DNA from 2 places in the Bacillus sp. iso_77 genome. Region 2 is predicted to be linked to the other one. Evidence: predicted binding sites of a transcription regulator. Region 2 holds the regulator's gene; the other holds the start of a gene.
The links. The regulator NrdR, encoded in region 2, represses ribonucleotide reductase genes. The targets are predictions, from matches to a motif close to AACACNATATATNGTGTT.

Region 1 (9,714 bases), 870 kb from region 2:
ATGCTAAAATGTTCACGACAAATTGAGACCATGTTTCAAGACGATCGAAATACTCAGGCTTTTTCAAATCTGTTACTTTCATCCATTTGCCTGAGATTTGATCTGTTTCTTTTACTTCTACATAAGCACCCGGCGATAATTCAAGGGCTGATAACAGTCCGATGTGCACACGGCCGACACTGTTATCATCATCATTAATGAGTCCAAGGGTTTTCATCTCAAGTTTGTCTTCTTCTTGAATCGAAAGTTCCTCGTCCAGTTCACGATCGGTATTTTCTTTTAGAATCTCAGCAAATTTTTTTCCTTCAATGAAATTCATATGACCGCCAAAGCCAAGAGATAACTTATGATGTAAGCGAGTCTCTCCCCCGCCTTGAAGTCTTTCATATACATACACTTCGTCCTCACGCTTAATCACGACATAAGGTATCGGCTGTTTGAAGTCAGGATTTTCTTCTGCATCGCCTCTTCGCATCTGCTCGAAGTGTTCTTCGATTTCTTTCATAATGGTGCTGATTGTTTTCTCTTCACTATTCACACCATTAAACGCAAGTGTTTCGTTTTGGAACACGCGTGCGCGCGGTGCAACTAAAATCATTTCGTCCATTTTTCCCATGTTCGGTAACCTCCAGTATGTAACACATTGTTAGAAATGGCAAAAAGCCAAAACGAGTGATGCGTTTTGACTTTTGCGTTTTAATTATGATTCATCTCCAAAGAAGAAATCGTCATCTTTTAACGGCTCAACTGTTGCCTTTTTGTAGCCGTTCCCTTTCATTGAGAAGAAGTCATGTGACTTTGTTTTTGTATTGAGTCCGTTCAATACAATTGGGTTGATCTCTTCTTCTTCAAAGTAAGGGGCAAATCCAAGGTTCATTAACGCTTTATTGGCATTGTAACGAATGAACTTTTTCACATCATGCGATAAATTGACTTGGTCATAAATATCCTCAGTGTAATGAAGTTCATTTTCATAAAGCTCATTAAGCAGATCGATAGAGAAATCATAAAGCTCTTTTTGCACGTCAGGTGTTTGTTTGTTGTAAATTTCTTGTGCTAATAATCCAACATACACACCGTGAATCGCTTCATCGCGCAAAATCAAGTTAATGATTTCACCACTTTGCATGAGCTTTCCTTGACCGTAGAAATATAGCGGGTAGTAAAAGCCGCTATAGAATAGGAAGCTTTCTAAATACACTGAAGCAACCATTGCTTTAAATAAGGAAATTGGGTCATCCTTTTGAATGGAACGGTACAGACCTACAATCATATCTGCTTTCTTTTGCAAGAATTTATTTTTCTTGACCCATTCAAATACTTCACTAATCGTTTCAGTCGGTGCTAGCGTCATGAAGATATTTGAGTATGATTTTGCATGCACTGCATTTTCCATCATGGCCATAAAGTTTAACACGGCTTTACGCTGATGACCGTCCACATGTTCAGCCACTATCGGCATTCCTGTATTTCCTTGTTCTGTATCAAGTAACGTCAGTCCAGCCAGTACTTTCATGTACGTATCCTGCTCTTTTTCACCTAAATATTTCCATGTTAAGAGATCCCCGTTTAAGGAAATCTCCTCTGGAAGCCAGAATTGCTTGACGTTTTGGTTGTAAAACATTTGTGTAAAATCGTCTTCGTGTTTTGACCAGTTGGCTGCATCATAAATTTTTGTCACGTTAAACTCTCCTTTAATCAAACAACACAAGAAAGACAGCCTTCCTGCCCTGTATCCTTCGTTCTTGCATAATAAAGTGTCTTAATGCCTTTATGGTGTGCATAAAGATCGATGCGGTTTAAGTCACGCGTTGTCATCGTATCTTTTAGGAATAATGTAAAGCTGATTCCTTGATCGACGTGCTGCTGAATGGTTGCGATCATATCGACCACTTTAAACATGTCCATATCGTATGCTTCTTTATAGAAGAACCAGTTTTGTGCTGAAAGTCCTGGCATTGGATAATACGTTTTGCTGTTTCCGTATGTTCTTTCTTCGATACGTTCCATAATTGGCATCACAGACGCTGTTGCCGATTGAACATACGAAATAGAACCTGTTGGCGCAATACATAATCGATAGCTATGATACATGCCATTTTCCGCTACAAAATCTTTAAGTGCTGTCCAATCTTCTTTTGTTGGAATGTGCATCCCTTCAAATAGCGCAGCTGCTTTTTCTGTTTTTGGAGTGAAATCATTTTCTACGTATTTATTGAAGTACTCACCTGTTGCATAACCAGAGCCCTCATAACGGTGGAATGTTTCCCCTTTTTCTTTTGCAAGCTCACTTGAACGCTTAATGGAGTAATAGTTCACCATCATAAAGAACGTATTAGCGAAATCTCTTGCTTCTTCACTTTCATAAGCGATTTGGTTTTGAGCTAAATACCCGTGAAGGTTCATCGCACCAAGTCCAATTGACTTCATCGCTTTGTTCGCTTTTCTAACAGCTGGTGCATTGCGGATATCTGTTGTTTCAGACACAAGTGTAAGTGAGTCCGTTGCAAGCTTGACTGTTTTTTCAATGGATTTGTTTTTCATCACGTTCATGATATTTAAAGAACCAAGGTTACAAGAAATATCAAGTCCGATCTCATCATCTTGATCATAGTCCGTGTAAGAAGAGACTTCTGAAGCTTGAAGGACTTCTGAGCAAAGGTTTGAGAATTTCACACGTGAAATATGGTTCAGAGCGTGCTCTCTATTCACATTATCTTGGAACATGATATATGGGTAGCCTGATTCTGAGCGCAGAACAGCTAATTTTTCAAGAAGTTTTCTCGGATTGACTTTTTCTTTTTTGACTTTCGGGTTTTCTACAAGCTCGTCATACATTTCTTCCATATCCATCTCATCAAGATGCTGTCCATAAGCTTTATAAACTGTATGAGGATAGAATGTGTAAGCTGTTTTATCTTCTCTAGCAAGCTCGATAAATTTATCTGGGATGACGACACCGATCGAAAGTGTTTTCACACGAACATCTTCATCCGCAGAGATTTTTTTCGTATCTAAGAAATCATTAATATCTCTGTGGAAAATATTCAGGTAGGCACTGCCTGAACCTTGTCTTTGTCCCATTTGATCTGCATATCGGAATGCATTATCAAGAAGTTTCATGACGCCTACGACACCTTTGGTCGCATTTTCAACATCTTTGATTGCTTCACCTTTCGCACGAAGCTTTGAAAGGTTCAAGCTGACGCCGCCACCTAATTTAGACAGCTGCATGGAAATATCAATGGCTCTTGAGATATCGTTTAATGAGTCATTCACTTCAAGCAAGAAGCAGCTCACCAGCTCACCACGTCTTTTACGGCCTGCGTTTAAGAATGTTGGTGTACTTGGCTGATACTCTTGGTTGATCATCAGTTCCACAAACTCAAGTGCTTTCTTTTTGTCTCCGCCCGCAAAGAAAAGAGCCACAACTGAAATGCGGTCTTCATAGCGTTCAAGGATTTTCTTTTTGTCATTTGTTTTCAGTGCATAGTCATTGTAAAACTTAAACGCACTCATAAATGATGGGAATCTAAATTTCTTGGCATATGCAGCTTCAAATACTTCTTTAATATCTGACATGCTGTATTGTCTTAAAAATTCTTCCTCATAGTAGTCGTTTTCTATTAAGTAATCAATCTTCTCTTCTAGATTATGAAAGAAGACCGTGTTTTGATTAATATAATCTACGAAATAACTATGTACAGCTTCTTTGTCCTTGTCGAACTGAAACTTTCCTTCTTTTTGAATCATAATCTCGTTATTTAATTGTATCCACTTTGGAACCTGATTTTGTGACAATTCTTTCTACCTCCTGTGTAAACAATTCAACATCCCTTTTTGTTCCGCTTAGTTCAAAGGTGTGCAAAATAGGAACTTGATATTGTTTAGAAATCGTATCGGCGCTTTTGGCAAAGTTATCTCCCCACACTTTGTTCCCACTCACCGCTACACCTAGTAAAAGGTGCGCATTTTTCTCTAAAAATGACTGAGTGGTACCAGGGACTTGTCCAAATCCTGTCGTAAAGGTGACGAGAATAAACGGCGTATCCAAAAACTCTTCTCCAGTCAATTTTCGTTTGTCTGTAAAAGGGGTCTTGTCCAAAAAGCGTTGAACATTTCCTGTTTTTGAATCAAATACGATTTGAATCAATTCCATCACGACCTAGTTTTTAGTATTGTTGATCATTCCGTTATTCACTATATATAGTATACTATGTTTTTTCAAAACACAACATATAGATACTCGAAACGAAAAAAATCAACCAACCCGGCCGAACATTCATAGCCGAACTCGTACGTTCAAATAAATAGAGCAGAGCAGGTTCTAAAAATAGACTGCCCTACTCCCTATTCAACTGAAACCGAAATCTATCATAACACGAAAAAAAATCGCTTAGTAGACTAGACTTTTTGTTTTATTTTTTGTAGGCATCGCACTGTAAATCTTCTGACACTTCTGTTATTTCCACTTCAACACCTAATTCTTTGAGCACCGCTTCAAGCGCAGAGACGATCGAGGCTTCTCTTACTAACTCTTTCCCGTTTACAGAAACGCTTGTTCCATATTCGAAACAGGAGTCATCTTCACAAGTTTGTTCCCAATGATTAATTTTAATTTTGTGTGTCATGAACTCATCCTTTTCTGTCTAGATGTCTGATGCATGTTTATAGTGTAGCGACTTCACATTCATTTGTAAATTTACGTGCTTACTCTTCATCAAAGTCTTCACTATCACCATCATCTTCATCCCATTCATCTATGTACTTTGTCGTAATGAGCGTCAGCTCTCCTTCTTTTTCATCAAACCGGTATACATGTACTTCATCATCTTTCACAACAGCAATGTGATTATTTTTTAGCGCAACAGATGATGGTAAAAGACCATCAACATGGCTCCCATCATGCTCATTAGAATGGTTATGCCAACTTTCTTGTCTCGTTTCGATGTTCGAGATGGCGCATGATCCAAATAAGACAACGATTCCAATCAAAAGAAGGATCACTCGAATCCTTCTCAATTCAAGCTCTGCATTTTCCATATAAATCCCCTCACCTTTTAAATGTCCAATAAGGATTTATACGCAACTTGGACAGAAAAGTTTCATGGCATACAAAATAGCCCCTCTGCACTGACAAAAAACGTAGCGGGTTTCGGCCGGTTTATTCGCAGCTGCATGGGGCTATTGGTGAAAACGGGTGTTTATTCTAATTCAAGATTTACATTTTTTTGAGGTGCAAATGTTGAAATCGCATGTTTATAAATAAGCTGCTGCTTCCCTTCTGTCTCAAGCAGCACCGTGAAATTGTCAAATCCCTTTACTTGACCGCGAAGCTGAAAGCCATTCAGTAAAAATACTGTGACAAATGTATTGTCTTTGCGGATCTGATTCAAAAATTGGTCCTGAATATTAATCGGTTTCATGTTTCGTCCTCCTTGATTCTGATAACTACAGTTTCGCTTTAAGTCCAAGCTTTCCTGCTATATATGCGAAAATTTCCTCTTTTTTGTCCGAAAAGTGGCAAGGTGGTGTCATATCAAACCAGGTGACATCCATTTTATTACGGAACCACGTAAACTGACGCTTCGCATATCTGCGGGAATTTTGTTTTAATTGCTGGATGGCTTCATCCAGTGAGCAATCGCCTTGAAAATAGGCATACAACTCTTTATAACCAATCGCTTGAACAGACTGACAATCTTTCAAACCAGATTGATAAAGTGCGCTCACTTCTTCAATTAAGCCTTCATCTAACATCATATCAATTCTTTGATGAATGCGCTCGTACAAAAGCTCTCGGTCCATTTTCAGCCCAATGAAGGCAGTGTCATAAAGAGGAACTTCTTGATGCCCGTTTTGCATATCAGACATTTTCTGACCTGTTGTATGGATGATTTCAAGCGCTCTGATCACGCGGCGGACGTTATTCGGATGAATCGCTTTTGCAGCGTCAGGATCGGCTTCTTTTAGCTTTTCATACAGCTTGATCGGTCCATGCTGCTGCTTAAACAGCGTCATCTCTTCTCTAAAAGCAGGATCACTTTTCTCATCAGTAAACGTGTAATCATATAAAACAGACTGAATATATAGCCCAGTTCCACCAACAATCATGGGCGTTTTCCCTCTCGCAGCAATCTCTTTGATTTTTAAGCGGACAAGCTGCTGAAATTCAGCTGTAGAAAACGATTCATCCGGTTGTTTAATATCGATTAAATGGTGCGGTACGCCATTCATTTCTTCAGGGGTGATTTTCGCTGTGCCAATATTCATCCCTTTATAGATCTGCATGGAATCCCCGCTGATAATTTCTCCATTAAATGCTTTCGCTATATCAATGCTCAGCTTTGTTTTTCCGACAGCCGTCGGACCTACTAATACAATCACTGGTTGTTTTTTCATAACATCACTCTCTTTTACAAACTGCCTACAGTATAGCATAACTTCTCTTTCTCTCCTATATCCTCCCGTCACCAGCCAAGTGGTTCATTCCCGACCACTTCATATGTCTTTCCTTTTAAACGGTGCTTATGCGTTGGCCTTTCTTCATCTGGACTGTAAACGACTCCCCCGTATGGAATCGGGACAGAGTCGGTATAGGCAGAAAACGTGACTTCCTCAATTTCATGGTAGTGCGTCCCGTCCACTCTTGGGATAGCAGGTCCAGTGACGCCATAATATCTATGGAAATGCCCTCTTTCAAATGATGTGATCCCCCGGTAATAATGAGTATGACTGTCGGTACTGCTTCCATTCACAGGCTGAGAAATACCTTCTATTAAATGATAATGTTCTTCTGTTACATCCGTTCGCGCTTTATAAGCATGTGCATGAGGTGGGCATTTAGCCCAATCAGACGGATACAGGCCCATTTTTTACATTCCTCCTTATTTTAGGCATTCACCCAAACACAAGTGGGCCACTCGAATACACTGATGTCAGTTACAGTGATTTTATGTGAAAGGAGTCTTTTTTTATGAATTATTTTGACGCACCGTTTGTTCAAGATGAGATGAGAAGACCTTTTGGATTTGGACGCCCTGGATTTGGTTTTGGAAGACCTGGGTTTGGGTTTGGGCGCCCTAGTTTTGGCTATGGGAGACCTGGATTTTTTGGACCGCCATTTTTAGGTGGTTTTGCTGGAGGGCTTTTAGCTGGGTCGCTTCTTGCTCCAGGATATGGCTATGGTTATCCTTATCCACCGCCATACCCGCCATATGGACCATACCCTTATTATTAAATATGACGATTTAGTGAAAACATCCTCTTATAAAATGAATCGATTGACACATTTGTTTTTCATAGGTTAACATTTACTTTACCGACCGTTCAGTAAAGTAGGTGTTTTTTTTATGTCTAAAACGAAAAAAGAACAAATTTTTGAGGCAGCAGCTCACACCATTCTAAAAGAAGGATTGAGTCAGCTCACCCTTCAGCAGGTGGCAGAACATGCAAATATGACCAAAGCCGGGCTACTGTATCATTTTTCGAGCAAGGAAGACCTGATCCAGCAAATGAATGAGCATGCGGTTGCCTCTTTTCGTCAGCAGCTTGACACGTATCAGGAAACATACAAAAACGAAAAGGCACCTTATGTACGTGCCTATATATTGGCCACATTAAATGACCTTGATAGACAAAACACCACACAGCTATGTACAAGCATGCTGGCTACCATGTCATTTGATGAAGCATTATTAAATCCTTGGCGTCATTTTTATGCGGAATTTAAAGAAAAAGCAACCGAGGAAATCAATGACCCTGCACTTAGCCAACTGATCCGTCTTGCCTGTGATGGTATATGGTTTTCAGAAATGTTTCAGCTTGAACCATTGAATCGAGAGGAAAAAACCCTTTTACTTCATCGGATTTTACACATTTTAGAGGAGGGATGATGATGATCCTCGGATATCTTTTTTTGGCTATCGCCATTTTTTCAGAAGCAATCGGGGCAGCGATGCTGAAACTATCAAATGGTTTCACACGCTTTAAACCTAGCGCTGTCGTTGTCGCTGGCTACACACTTGCTTTTTACATGTTGTCATTGACCCTTAATATCATTCCACTTAGCATGTCTTACGCCACTTGGTCTGGGGTCGGTACCGTCCTCACGGCTTTTTTTGGCGTGCTCTTTTTCAAAGAAACCTTGAACCGTCAAGCACTTATTGGAATGGCAATGCTTGTTTCAGGGGTCGTACTATTAAATATGTCTTAAAGGATGTGAAGTGATATGAAAGGAATGCTTTATTTAACAGGAGCCATTTTGACAGAGGTTTTTGGCAGTACGATGCTGAAGCTTTCGCAAGGTTTTACACAGGTGCTGCCGAGTATGGGGGTGATGATCGGATTTGGATGCGCCTTTACCTTTCTCAGTTTGGCACTCAAAACAATTGATCTGTCATCTGCATATGCCACTTGGTCTGGTGTCGGTACAGCACTTACTGCTCTTGTGGGCCTCGTGCTATTTAACGAAACCATTCATATGAAAGGATTCATTGGTCTTGCACTTGTCATATGCGGCGTCATTGTCTTAAATCAATCCAAAAAACAAAAGGAAGAAAAGAAAGAACCATTCGATCAAACCGAATGGACGTCATAAAAAAGTCATTTTCTCCATTAATCAAGAGAAAATGACTTTTTTGTCTTAATGACCAGCTTTGATGGTTTCTTCTAAGGAAATATGGACATTCCCTTGCACAGCTCTAGAGATCATACATGAGCTTTCAGCTTTATGTGCAAGCTTACGAGCTCGTTCTATGTCCTGTGCTGTAGCCGACTCTTTGAGAATGATGACAGGACGGTGAATGATTTTCTCATATGTAAACACACCGTTTGTCACATCGACAACTGCCTCAGAGCTCATCGATAAATCCTCTTTCTCTAATTGACTCCGCTCCATCATGGCTGCAAGTGTAATGATATAACATGTGGCCGCTGCACCTAGGAGCATCTCATCTGGATTTGTTCCAATACCCGGTCCATCCATTTCTTTTGGAATGGAAATCTCCGTCTTTAACTGTTCACATTCGATTGTCCCCACATCGTTACGCAGACCAGGCCAGCTTGCCTGAAGATGAAAATGATGACGCGCCATATCTGTCTCTCCTTTTGTTATCACTTTTTATAGTGTAACAAGAATTCATCTTGCTGTCTTAAGATGTGCACCATCCTTACGTATATTCTTCATCCAGCACCGTTCGAATCGCCCTGACATACCGGTAGAACGTCTCGTTTTTTGTACTCGACCGCTGCCGAAAATCGAAACTGTCAAATAACGCTTCCCGTTGACTTCTACTAATCTCAAGCTGTACACTTTGCCCTGTTTTTGTAAGATTATTAATATTATGATTGCTCGTTCCGCTTAGGGTTGCGTGTGCAACTGCAAGTTCAGCAGAAAAACCGTTGCGCTCTAATGAGTTCACAATTTTCTCAGCACGGTTATAGTCTGTTCCGCCAACAAGGGTGTGATCAATTCCCGGCTCCCCTTTATAACCATGAACAGCTAATACATAATCATGTGCTTTTGCCTGTGCGACTCCGATTGGTTCATCGAAGTTTGTACTTGTAATATGAAGTTCTGATGCATTTTCTCTCAAACCTTCAAATAAGTACGTAGAAAAATCGTTATCAAAAAAATGGACAATCTCACTAACGCCGCCTTCGATTCTCCCGCCATGAGGCGACATCACTAGAAGACGGCTGCCGGGCACTGGA
Region 2 (9,714 bases):
CCTGACATTTCATAACGGTGCATTGTACCAAGCTCTGCAATCCGAATTGGCAATTCGCGATAGCTATGCGGCTCGTTTTTGTAAATCATCATATGGTGCGGACAGTTCATTGGACGGAGAACAAGATCTTCATTGTCCATTTCCATCACAGGGAACATGTCTTCTTGATAATGCGCCCAGTGGCCTGACGTTTTATACAATTCTACACTCGCAAGAACGGGTGTATACACATGCTCATAACCAAGGCGTACTTCTTTATCAACAATATAACGCTCAATGACGCGGCGAATTGTGGCCCCTTTTGGCAGCCAGAGCGGAAGACCTTGGCCCACCTTTTGAGAGTTCGCAAACAGTTTTAATTCTTTGCCTAGTTTACGGTGATCACGCTCTTTTGCTTCTTCAAGCAGACGTAAATGCTCGTTTAATTCTTCTTTGCTGAAGAAAGCTGTTCCGTAAATACGCTGAAGCATTTGGTTGTTACTGTCGCCTCTCCAGTAAGCACCTGCAAGGCTTAACAGCTTGAATTCTTTGATTTTCCCTGTAGACGGCAAGTGAATACCACGACATAGATCGAAGAATTCACCTTGCTCATAAATTGTGACGGCTTCGCCTTCTGGGATTGCTTCTAACAGCTCTAGCTTCAATTCATCGCCAATTGCTTCAAAGCGTGCTTTCGCTTCTTCTCTTGAAACTTCAATGCGCTCAATCGGCAAATTGCTGTTAATGATTTTTTTCATTTCTTTTTCAATCTTTGGTAAATCTTCAGGTGTAATCGCTACATCGATGTCGACATCATAGTAAAAGCCATTTTCGATGACAGGGCCTACGCCAAACTGGACGTGATGCTCTTTTCCATAAATGCGTTTGATTGCCTGTGCTAGTAAATGCGCTGTGCTGTGGCGCATAATATCGAGCGCTTCTTCACTCTTATCTGTGATGATCTCGATTGTTCCACTTTCTAACAGCGGCGTACGCAGATCTATTTCTTTGCCGTTCAATTTACCGGCAAGCGCTTTTTTCTTTAGGCCTGGGCTAATTGATGCCGCGATGTCTTCTGTTGTAGCTGTTTTGTCAAACTCCTTGACTGCTCCATCTGGAAATGTAAGTTGAATTTGTTCTGACATCTCTAGTCACTCCTTTTTTGGCAATATAAAAACCCCGCCCCCTGGAAAGGGACGAGGTTGAATAAACGGAATCGTGGTTCCACCCTTTTTCCCGTATTTGCAGCTTGCTTTGTCAAAAGCAAATACGGCTTGTGGTTCAATAACGGGAATTCCCGTCAGCTATTACTAAACAGTTCACAGCTGATGTTCAAAGGTGGTAAAGCAAATGGTCCTCTGCTAGGAAGCTTTCAGCCACGGCTTCCCTCTCTTTAAGCGGGTGTTCATTTGTTCATGTCCTTATCAATACGGTCTCTGTATGAAGTTACACCGTATTATAAAACGTTTTTTCGTGAAAATCAAGAAAGCTTTTCACTTTTCTTTTCCAAATGACTAGGAACAAATTGAACATGCTGTTCCTGAAACGAATGAGAAGGGAATACCTCAACTCTTTCTTGAAAAATATTTTGAATGGTTTGCACCATCGAGTGACCTGTATCATCTGTAAATAGGTCAATCTTTTGTGGCGCAATGGATACAAGCGGTGCAATCAACTGCGAATCAATATACATTGGATGCTCTCTTACAAACTGTCTGTCTATGTATTGTTTTTGATCACGCTCAGAAGCGTACCGAAATTCCCAAATCATCAGGCGGTCCTGATGCACAACATGTACTTTTTCAAGCTTAGGTTCTCTTGACATCACATAGTCTCGAAGGGATTGAATAAAGTTTTGATATTCTTGTTCCATTTTATATTCTTCAATGGATACTTCAACATAGTTCTTCAGCCTTCTGTCATACGCTGAGAGCCTAAATGTCATAAATGAACCAATGGAAAAAACACCTTTCTGTAAAGAAATCGTCTCAAGCTCTTTTTTTAACAGATCCTCCCTCGGTGGGTCTTGATGAATTCCAGGAATATCATCTAGATCCCCTTTCATGATGCTATGGGCGATTGAAAGAATTTGGTGCTGCTCTTCTGGATCTTTAAATAAGTATGTGTTTTCAAGGATGCTGCGCATGCGTTCATTTTCTTTGCATTCCAAAAAAAAGTGAATCAGTAATGTCCGCACAATGTGCTCTATGGCTTCTCCTGATTTCTTCGCTTCTATGAGAAGCCGGTCTTTCCCTTGTTGAATCGAAATGTGATGCCGACTGTCCAAGTGTTCAGCAAGATGTAAAAAAGCGGCGGTATCATATTCATCTTCAAAGATTATTTCAAGCATGTTTGTCCCCCCTAACGACATCTGTTACATATATATGGGGGGAACATAAAAAATAGACGCCTAAAATAAATCAGGCATCTTTCTTTTTAAAATCAGTGGCACTGAGATAAAGATCAAATAAATCAAACAAACAATCGCTAAGGCGGCATAATTTCCGCTCACAAAGCTTGATCCAAGGACATTTAACGCCACAGTACCAGGTATTAACCCTAAAAAAGTCGCCGCCGCAAATGCACGATAATTCGCACGTGAAGCTGCTGCGGCATAACTGACAAAATCAAAGTGAATGGGCGCAATGCGTAATAAGAGGATATAAAGAAATCCATGCTCTTGAATACGGGACGTCACCGCTTTTAGCTTCCGATTGCTTGATTCGGTTTCCTGCTTGTTTGAACGGAAGGTTGAGGCAAGCAGGAAAGATCCTGTTGCACCTGCTGTCGCACCAGCTAAGGCATAAATGGTCCCAAGGACACTGCCGAATGCCAAACCTGCTGCTATCGAAAAGACGGTGAGAGGGACAAGCACAAATGGACGAAAAAGCGATAAGAAAAGAAAGACAAAGGGAGCTAGCATCCCAAATTGAAGAATCCAATTCTTCACATCTTTCGGCGACAGTTGAAAATGCTGTTTGTTGAGCCACCATAGCACAGCAGCTAGGACGCCAATCACGAGGAAAAGCAGCCATTTTCTTTTATTCATTTCATCCGCTCCCCTTCACGTGACCTATCTTTTTATAAATGACGGCGATTTTCCCCTTCAAGCAGAACTGGTTCAGCTAGGTAGAGAATACGTTCCATTAATCGAGCTGCCTTCACCTCTTCTTTTTCCCCGCGCTGCGAGTACGTAAAGTGATGTTTTAACTCATTCGGTGAGAAATTAGAAGAGAAAAAAGTCGGCAGCTGCTCTGCCATGCGGTATTGCAAGATTGTTCCTAAAAGTTCATCTCGTACCCAGCTTGTCATCGACTCTGCTCCAATATCATCAAGCATTAAAATTGGTGTTGATTTGACCATATTCAGCTTCTCTTCGAGTGTATGATCGGCTAACGAATTTTTTAACTCTCTCACAAATTCAGGCACGTATACAAGGAGAGATGGATACTCTTTTACCGCTAACTGCTGCGCAATTGCTGCCAGAATAAATGTTTTTCCGACCCCAAACTTTCCATGTAAATAGAGGCCTTTTCCCTTACCTGTTTCATCATAACTTTGCAAGAATTGACCTACTTTTTGAATGACTTCTTGTCTTCCAACCACATTTAAATCAGCAAACGTCGCTTGAAGAACATTCTGCGGAATGTACATGCTTTTCATGAGTTCTTGCTGTTTTTTCTGTCTATCAAGCCGCAGTTTGACAGGACAAGGGGAATATTCAATATCAATGCTCTGACCTTTGATCACAAGCTTCGGGTGATACCCGTCTAAAATGACATTTACATTCTCTTCCTCTAAGCAGTAAGAACAACCCTTTGATTGTTGTACATATTCAAAGAGCCTGTTCAAGCTGCGATTGATCATGTCTTCTTGGATGTCCTCTTGATGCTCCTTTAAAAAAGCTTTTACATCTTCATCAGCTAGGACACTTTCTTTAATCTGATTGTATCTCACGCGAAAATCTACCCGTCCTTTTAGCTGATCAAATGAACGACCGATCGGTTTCATCTCCATCTCACCTCACATTAATGTGCATTGTACTTTTTCATATTATTAAACTGATCTAACAATTTTTCTTTTTCTCGTTCGAGGTCCTCTGTAGATAAGTTATCTGTCTGTTCTTTTGGCTGTTCTTTCGTTTCAGCTTCTTTCATCCAGTCAGGCAGCTTCTCCTCGCGGATCACTTTTCCTGATCCATATGATTGACGCTTATTTTTTTGCTGTGCCCATTCTGTCATTTGCCTATTTTCTTCTTTTGCAATTTTCATAGCAGCTGCCACGGTTTTGATTTTCTTTCGCACCCAGTGGGCGGCGATTTTCTGCATATATGTTTTGGACAGCTTCATATCCGTTTTTAGCAGTGTATAGTAGATCAGGACATTCATGACCCCAGGCTCTAGCTGCTGCTCAAGCATAATATCTTCAACAATTCTTAAGTCTGCATACGTCGGCTCAATGCCATCTGCCATATCTTTTAGAAGCTCTCTAGGCGAAATATGATCAAGCTTTTCAATCAATTTCGCATCAGGTGCATCTGCACCTGAATTCTGCGTGACATTGTGACGTAAATGTCTTGGCTGTTTTTGATCAATCAGCTTCGGCTGTTCGCCTCTGTATTCAATTTGATACCAGTCTCTCGCTGCTTTTCGCAGATCCTCAGTTGATATCATCTGATCTGAACCACAGGCACCTGCGACAATATTTTGCATTTGCAGCGGGGTGATGCCATAGACGACCGCTAACTTCTTAATTGTCTCTTTCACTTGCTTTGTCAAAGCTTTTCTTGGAATCATCATGTCCGACATGCCTGCTAACAATAGATCAAAATCAAAAGATTCATCTGAAAGCGGTGCAGGCTGACTTGAGCCAACTGTCACATATTCGTAGCCCTCGTCAAGCGATGACGCCTGATTGATTTCCTCTGTCATCTTGCGCTCTCCTGGCTGCAAGACGTGAAACACTTCTTCAAACGATCGGGAGATGTTCTTTGCATCAGCAGGAACTCCTGGATAAGAAAAATAATCACGAAGCTGCATATATTTTGCTTTCTCTACCCGATGATACAAAAGGACATTCAGCATACCGTCTTGGAAAAATTCATCCGGTCTCAGCGGCGGCACGAGCTCATATGTAAACAGTCTGCCTTCTTCCGTTTCCTGTTCATATGTGCGGAGTAATCCGATCGCTTCAAGCTTTAAACGCTCCTCAAAAATATCATTTAAATTCGTTTGCAGCATCACCATCAGCTGACGGTGAGGTGCGGGTTTCCCCCACATTCGATTTTGTTCCAGCTCTCCCCACAGCGTCATGTATAAACTGAAAGCGGACATGCCAATAAGCGGCTGATATAAAAGAGTAATAAGCTGTCTATCGATGTCACCGAGCAATGAAGCGCTTTTGACGACATACGGATCGACGGCTAGCACTTCCTTCCAATGCTCTGTCATATGCTGATCCTCCCTTAATACGGTTGTCTTCATTGTACACTCTTTTTGCGTTTTACGCTTTACGCAGGAAAAAGAGCATGAAGAATCTTCAGCTCTTTTTTAGCGTTCTTTCTTTAATAAATCTTTTAATTCATCAATAAATACATTGATATCTTTAAATTGACGGTAAACCGAGGCAAACCTGACGTAAGACACTTCATCGATTTTCGCCAGCTCGTCCATCACCATTTCCCCTACAAGCTCGCTTTTCACCTCTGACATGCCTTGGTTACGCAATTCCTTCTCGATGTTAAAGCAGACATCCTCGAGCTGTTTTAAAGCGACAGGACGTTTTTCACATGCTTTGATGAGGCCTCTCAGCATCTTTTCCCGGCTGAATTCTTCTCGAATTCCTTCTTTTTTCACCACAATCAATGGCAATTCTTCTAATTTTTCAAACGTCGTAAAGCGATATTGACAGCTTTCACACTCTCTTCTCCGACGGATGGACTTCCCTTCATCTACTGGTCTTGAATCAAGCACCCTTGTGCCAAGGTGCTGACATGTGGGACATTTCATTTCATCAGCTCCGATCTCTTCTTGGAAGTTGTTTGTCTAGTTCTTTATAGAGGGACAAAACAGCCTTTTGACTGTAGCCAAAGTCTGTTGGCAGTGCTGTTTCTGTTGTCACATTAAAATCGACAGCTGTTTCAAAAGGACGAATTGAAATGACAGTCGCCACGAGAAAAGCTTTTTTCGGCGTTCGTATGTTTGCGCTGATTTCACCTCGTTCTGCTGAAACAGATGTCACTTGATAGGAATCGTTTCTTGAAAGAACGGCTTCTACCGCTTGGAAAACTTGAGTTTGTGTCGATTTGTAGTAATGGCTTTTCAGCTCTGACACTGGATGATGGTCAGATGTTTCTGTATGATTTGAAATGAATCGTTTGAGCTTTTGTCCTAAAGTCATACACGTATCCCCTTTGTCATAAACCCTCTTCTTTATTTTATAAAAAAAACCTTTGTTTTCCTAGAACAAAAGTATAGACAGGTTGGATCATGCTGGATGTCGTGTATAGAACAAATATAAAAAGGAGCATAACACAAAGGCATTTAATGCTTTTGGCCAGCTCCCATTGCAATCTTTTTTATGTTTACAGTGCTTTGGCTTGCGCCTGTTTCACTTGTACAGGTCCCATGCCTCGAGGAATTTCGATGTTTTCTCTTGTTTCAGCACCTAGTTCATCTCCGATATGATCTGCTGCAATATTCGGATCTAGATCGCCGCAAGTATAAACATCTATGCTCGCATAACCATGTTCAGGAAAGCTGTGAATTGTCAGATGAGATTCAGAAATAATGACAACTCCACTTACTCCTTGAGGTGCAAATTTGTGAAAAGCAACCTCTCTTACTTCAGCTCCTGATTTCAAAGCTGCATTTACAAACGTTTTTTCAATAAAATCCATGTCGTTCAGTTTATCACAGTCGCATCCCCATAACTCGGAGATAACGTGACGTCCGATTGTTTCCATCATGGACCCCCCTTAAACAAGAATGAAAGAGTGAAGTTCTAAGCAGCCGGACCGGACATATACCACGGGGGAAAGTTAGTCCAAAGAGGTCCTAACCCTTTAAGTATACCCGAATGAGTCTGCGAACAAGAAGTTCACGAAAAATAGTATACTTTGTTTAGACCCATTTTGCAAGCTGTGTTTTTAGTGGGATTTTCTCTCATTTCTTGAAAAGGGACGTTCAGTCTTCTTCATTTCAAACAGCTGAAAGCTCTTTCATCTGGGAACCAACAAACTTTACAAGATCAACCACTCTGCAAGAATAGCCCCATTCATTGTCATACCATGCAAGAACTTTTACTTTTCTGCCTTCCATCACCATCGTTGTAAGTCCATCAACGACAGCAGAATAAGGGTTTGTGTTAAAGTCTGTGGAGACAAGTGGTTCATCGGTGTAATCTAATATGCCAGCAAGAGATGTTTTTGAAGCCGTTGCAAAGGCAGCATTGACCTCTTCTGCTGTGACATCTTTTTTCAAGTCGACCACAAGATCAACCATCGATACATTAGAAACTGGCACTCGAAGTGCAAGTCCATGTAATTTCCCTTTCATGTGCGGCAGCACTAAAGAAAGCGCTTTAGCGGCACCCGTCGTCGTTGGAATGATGGACTGGGCACATGCTCTTGCCCGGCGCAAATCCTTGTGGGGGTTGTCGATATTTTTTTGATCATTTGTATAAGCATGAACCGTTGTCATTAAGCCGTTGTCGATGCCAAATTCATCATCTAACAGCTTGACAACTGGTGCTAAGCAGTTTGTTGTACAAGATGCGTTTGAAATAACGACGTGCTTTTCAGGATCAAGATCATCCTCATTGACACCCATTACAATTGTAACGTCTTCATTTTTACCTGGAGCTGTAAGTACGACCTTTTTCGCTCCGGCATCTATATGGCCCATCGCTTGATCTTTTGAATTAAATTTCCCTGTTGCTTCGATCACGATATCAATCCCAAGCTCTCCCCATGGGAGCTGCTTTGGGTCTCTATTATTGAGCAAAAGCACTCTTTTGCCATTGACAATCAAAGCGTCATCTTCTGCTGTCACATCGCATTCGTAACGTCCATGATTTGTGTCATATTTAATTAAATGTGCTAGCGTTTCGGCAGGATAGCTTGCGTTCACCGCTACAATTTGAATTTGATCATCAAGCATTGCTTTTCTGAAGACCATGCGTCCAATTCTGCCAAACCCATTGATCGCTGCTTTTACCTTCATGAACAGGTCACTCCTCTATTATGTGTTATACTCAATAAATTTATTTATGAAATTAGTATATCACATTAGAATGTAATTGCCAGTATATAAACGTATATTTTCAAAAAAGGGCTGCTTTTTGCAATGAAATTGACGAAAAAAGCATAAAAAAAGAAGAGTACTGTATGTACTCTTACTTATCTGTATGTTCCCATTCGTTTAATATGTTCTCTAATTGCTTTCTAATAAAAGCAAGATCTTTTGTGTTTTCTATCACGCGGTCTGCTTTTTGGCATTTTTCCTCAAGAGGCTGCTGGGAGTGAATGCGATTCAGTGCTTCTTCCTCGCTCAGGTCGTTTCGATTCATGAGCCGCGACAGCTGCAATTCAGGCGTCGTGTACACAACGATGATGCGGTCGACTAGCCCTTCCAGCTTGCTCTCAAATAGGAGCGGGATATCAAGCACAACAAATGTTTCATTGTTGCTCACCCCTTCATCACGCTGCTCGAGCATTTCCTTTCTGACTTCAGGATGAACGATGGCATTGAGCTTTTTTCTTTTCTCTTCATCAGAAAAAATGATCGCACCAAGCTGCTGCCGGTTCAGTTCACCATTTGGCAGAAGAACCTCTTCACCAAAAGTTTGAACGATTTGATGAAGGGCAGCCGATCCTTTAGAAACCGCTTCTTTTGCAATGATATCAGCATCCACCACCCGAATGCCTTTCTCTTTTATCATCTGCGAGACTGTGCTTTTTCCGCTAGCAATCCCGCCTGTTAATCCAATGACGAGCGTCAATTCGTTTCCTCCTTTACAGCTTCCACACCCCAATTAAAATGAGCAACAGCCCTGGTAAGCATGCGAGTTTATCGATCCAGCGCCAATTGGCCAAATAATGACCTGCACGCAGGCCGATGCATACAAAAAGAGAACTCATCACAGCGACCGTGATGCTCATGACAATTGGAGAAAAACCAAGAATCGCTGCACCAATCCCTGCACCAAATGCATCGATGGATAAAGCAATTCCAAGAAGCACCGCTTCCATTCCATTAATGGTGCCAGAGCGGTCAATATCTGCACTTGTAGGCTTTCGCAAAATATGAATGACAAGCCCAAGAGACTGCACTTCTACATTGAGAAGTGTTTTTTCATGAAGGAGCAAATCACGCTCTTTCGCTGGTTTATAAAATTGATACAGAACCCAAAGTCCGATGGCAATTAAGATGCCTCCACCCAGTTTATCTGTCACTGAGACAGGGAGGAATGTCGTGAGCAGGCTGCCAATCAGCATGGAAATGAGCAACACAATTCCTGAACAGCAAGCAATAATAACGATGGCTTTAAATGGAATCCTCATCTTGCGAAGACCATACGTAAAACCTACAGAAAAGCTGTCAATGCTGACGGCAATAGCTAAAAACAGAAGCGAAAACGAAATCATACCTGTACTCTTCCTTTCTGTTCATGCAACGATGATCAAGAGTCTCTAGGCGTCCTTAGACTCTTCTTCACTATATGAAGAGCAGGTGG

Region 1: a site for NrdR is predicted at 4,197-4,214, ahead of nrdI (class Ib ribonucleoside-diphosphate reductase assembly flavoprotein NrdI). Genes of this name have one in related genera too.

What each region holds. Positions count from the first base shown of each region.
Region 1 covers NZ_CM149683.1:1,684,152-1,693,865, reverse strand. The annotation lists gene AC0VYC_RS08550 (hypothetical protein) at 1-616, opposite strand, end outside; gene nrdF (class 1b ribonucleoside-diphosphate reductase subunit beta) at 701-1,681, opposite strand; gene nrdE (class 1b ribonucleoside-diphosphate reductase subunit alpha) at 1,699-3,801, opposite strand; gene nrdI (class Ib ribonucleoside-diphosphate reductase assembly flavoprotein NrdI) at 3,761-4,153, opposite strand; gene AC0VYC_RS08530 (hypothetical protein) at 4,419-4,631, opposite strand; gene AC0VYC_RS08525 (YmzC family protein) at 4,711-5,043, opposite strand; gene hfq (RNA chaperone Hfq) at 5,205-5,426, opposite strand; gene miaA (tRNA (adenosine(37)-N6)-dimethylallyltransferase MiaA) at 5,452-6,402, opposite strand; gene AC0VYC_RS08510 (YmaF family protein) at 6,471-6,872, opposite strand; gene AC0VYC_RS08505 (spore coat protein) at 6,977-7,240, shown strand; gene AC0VYC_RS08500 (TetR/AcrR family transcriptional regulator) at 7,353-7,895, shown strand; gene erbA (SMR family multidrug efflux transporter EbrA) at 7,898-8,215, shown strand; gene erbB (SMR family multidrug efflux transporter EbrB) at 8,231-8,599, shown strand; gene AC0VYC_RS08485 (OsmC family protein) at 8,645-9,094, opposite strand; gene AC0VYC_RS08480 (poly-gamma-glutamate hydrolase family protein) at 9,171-9,714, opposite strand, start outside.
Region 2 covers NZ_CM149683.1:2,558,321-2,568,034, forward strand. The annotation lists gene thrS (threonine--tRNA ligase) at 1-1,124, opposite strand, end outside; T-box leader at 1,169-1,416, opposite strand; gene ytxC (putative sporulation protein YtxC) at 1,460-2,329, opposite strand; gene AC0VYC_RS13135 (TVP38/TMEM64 family protein) at 2,390-3,028, opposite strand; gene dnaI (primosomal protein DnaI) at 3,061-3,990, opposite strand; gene dnaB (replicative helicase loading/DNA remodeling protein DnaB) at 4,008-5,429, opposite strand; gene nrdR (transcriptional regulator NrdR) at 5,529-5,987, opposite strand; gene AC0VYC_RS13155 (hypothetical protein) at 5,992-6,378, opposite strand; gene speD (adenosylmethionine decarboxylase) at 6,563-6,943, opposite strand; gene AC0VYC_RS13165 (glyceraldehyde-3-phosphate dehydrogenase) at 7,179-8,201, opposite strand; gene coaE (dephospho-CoA kinase) at 8,374-8,979, opposite strand; gene ytaF (sporulation membrane protein YtaF) at 8,993-9,625, opposite strand.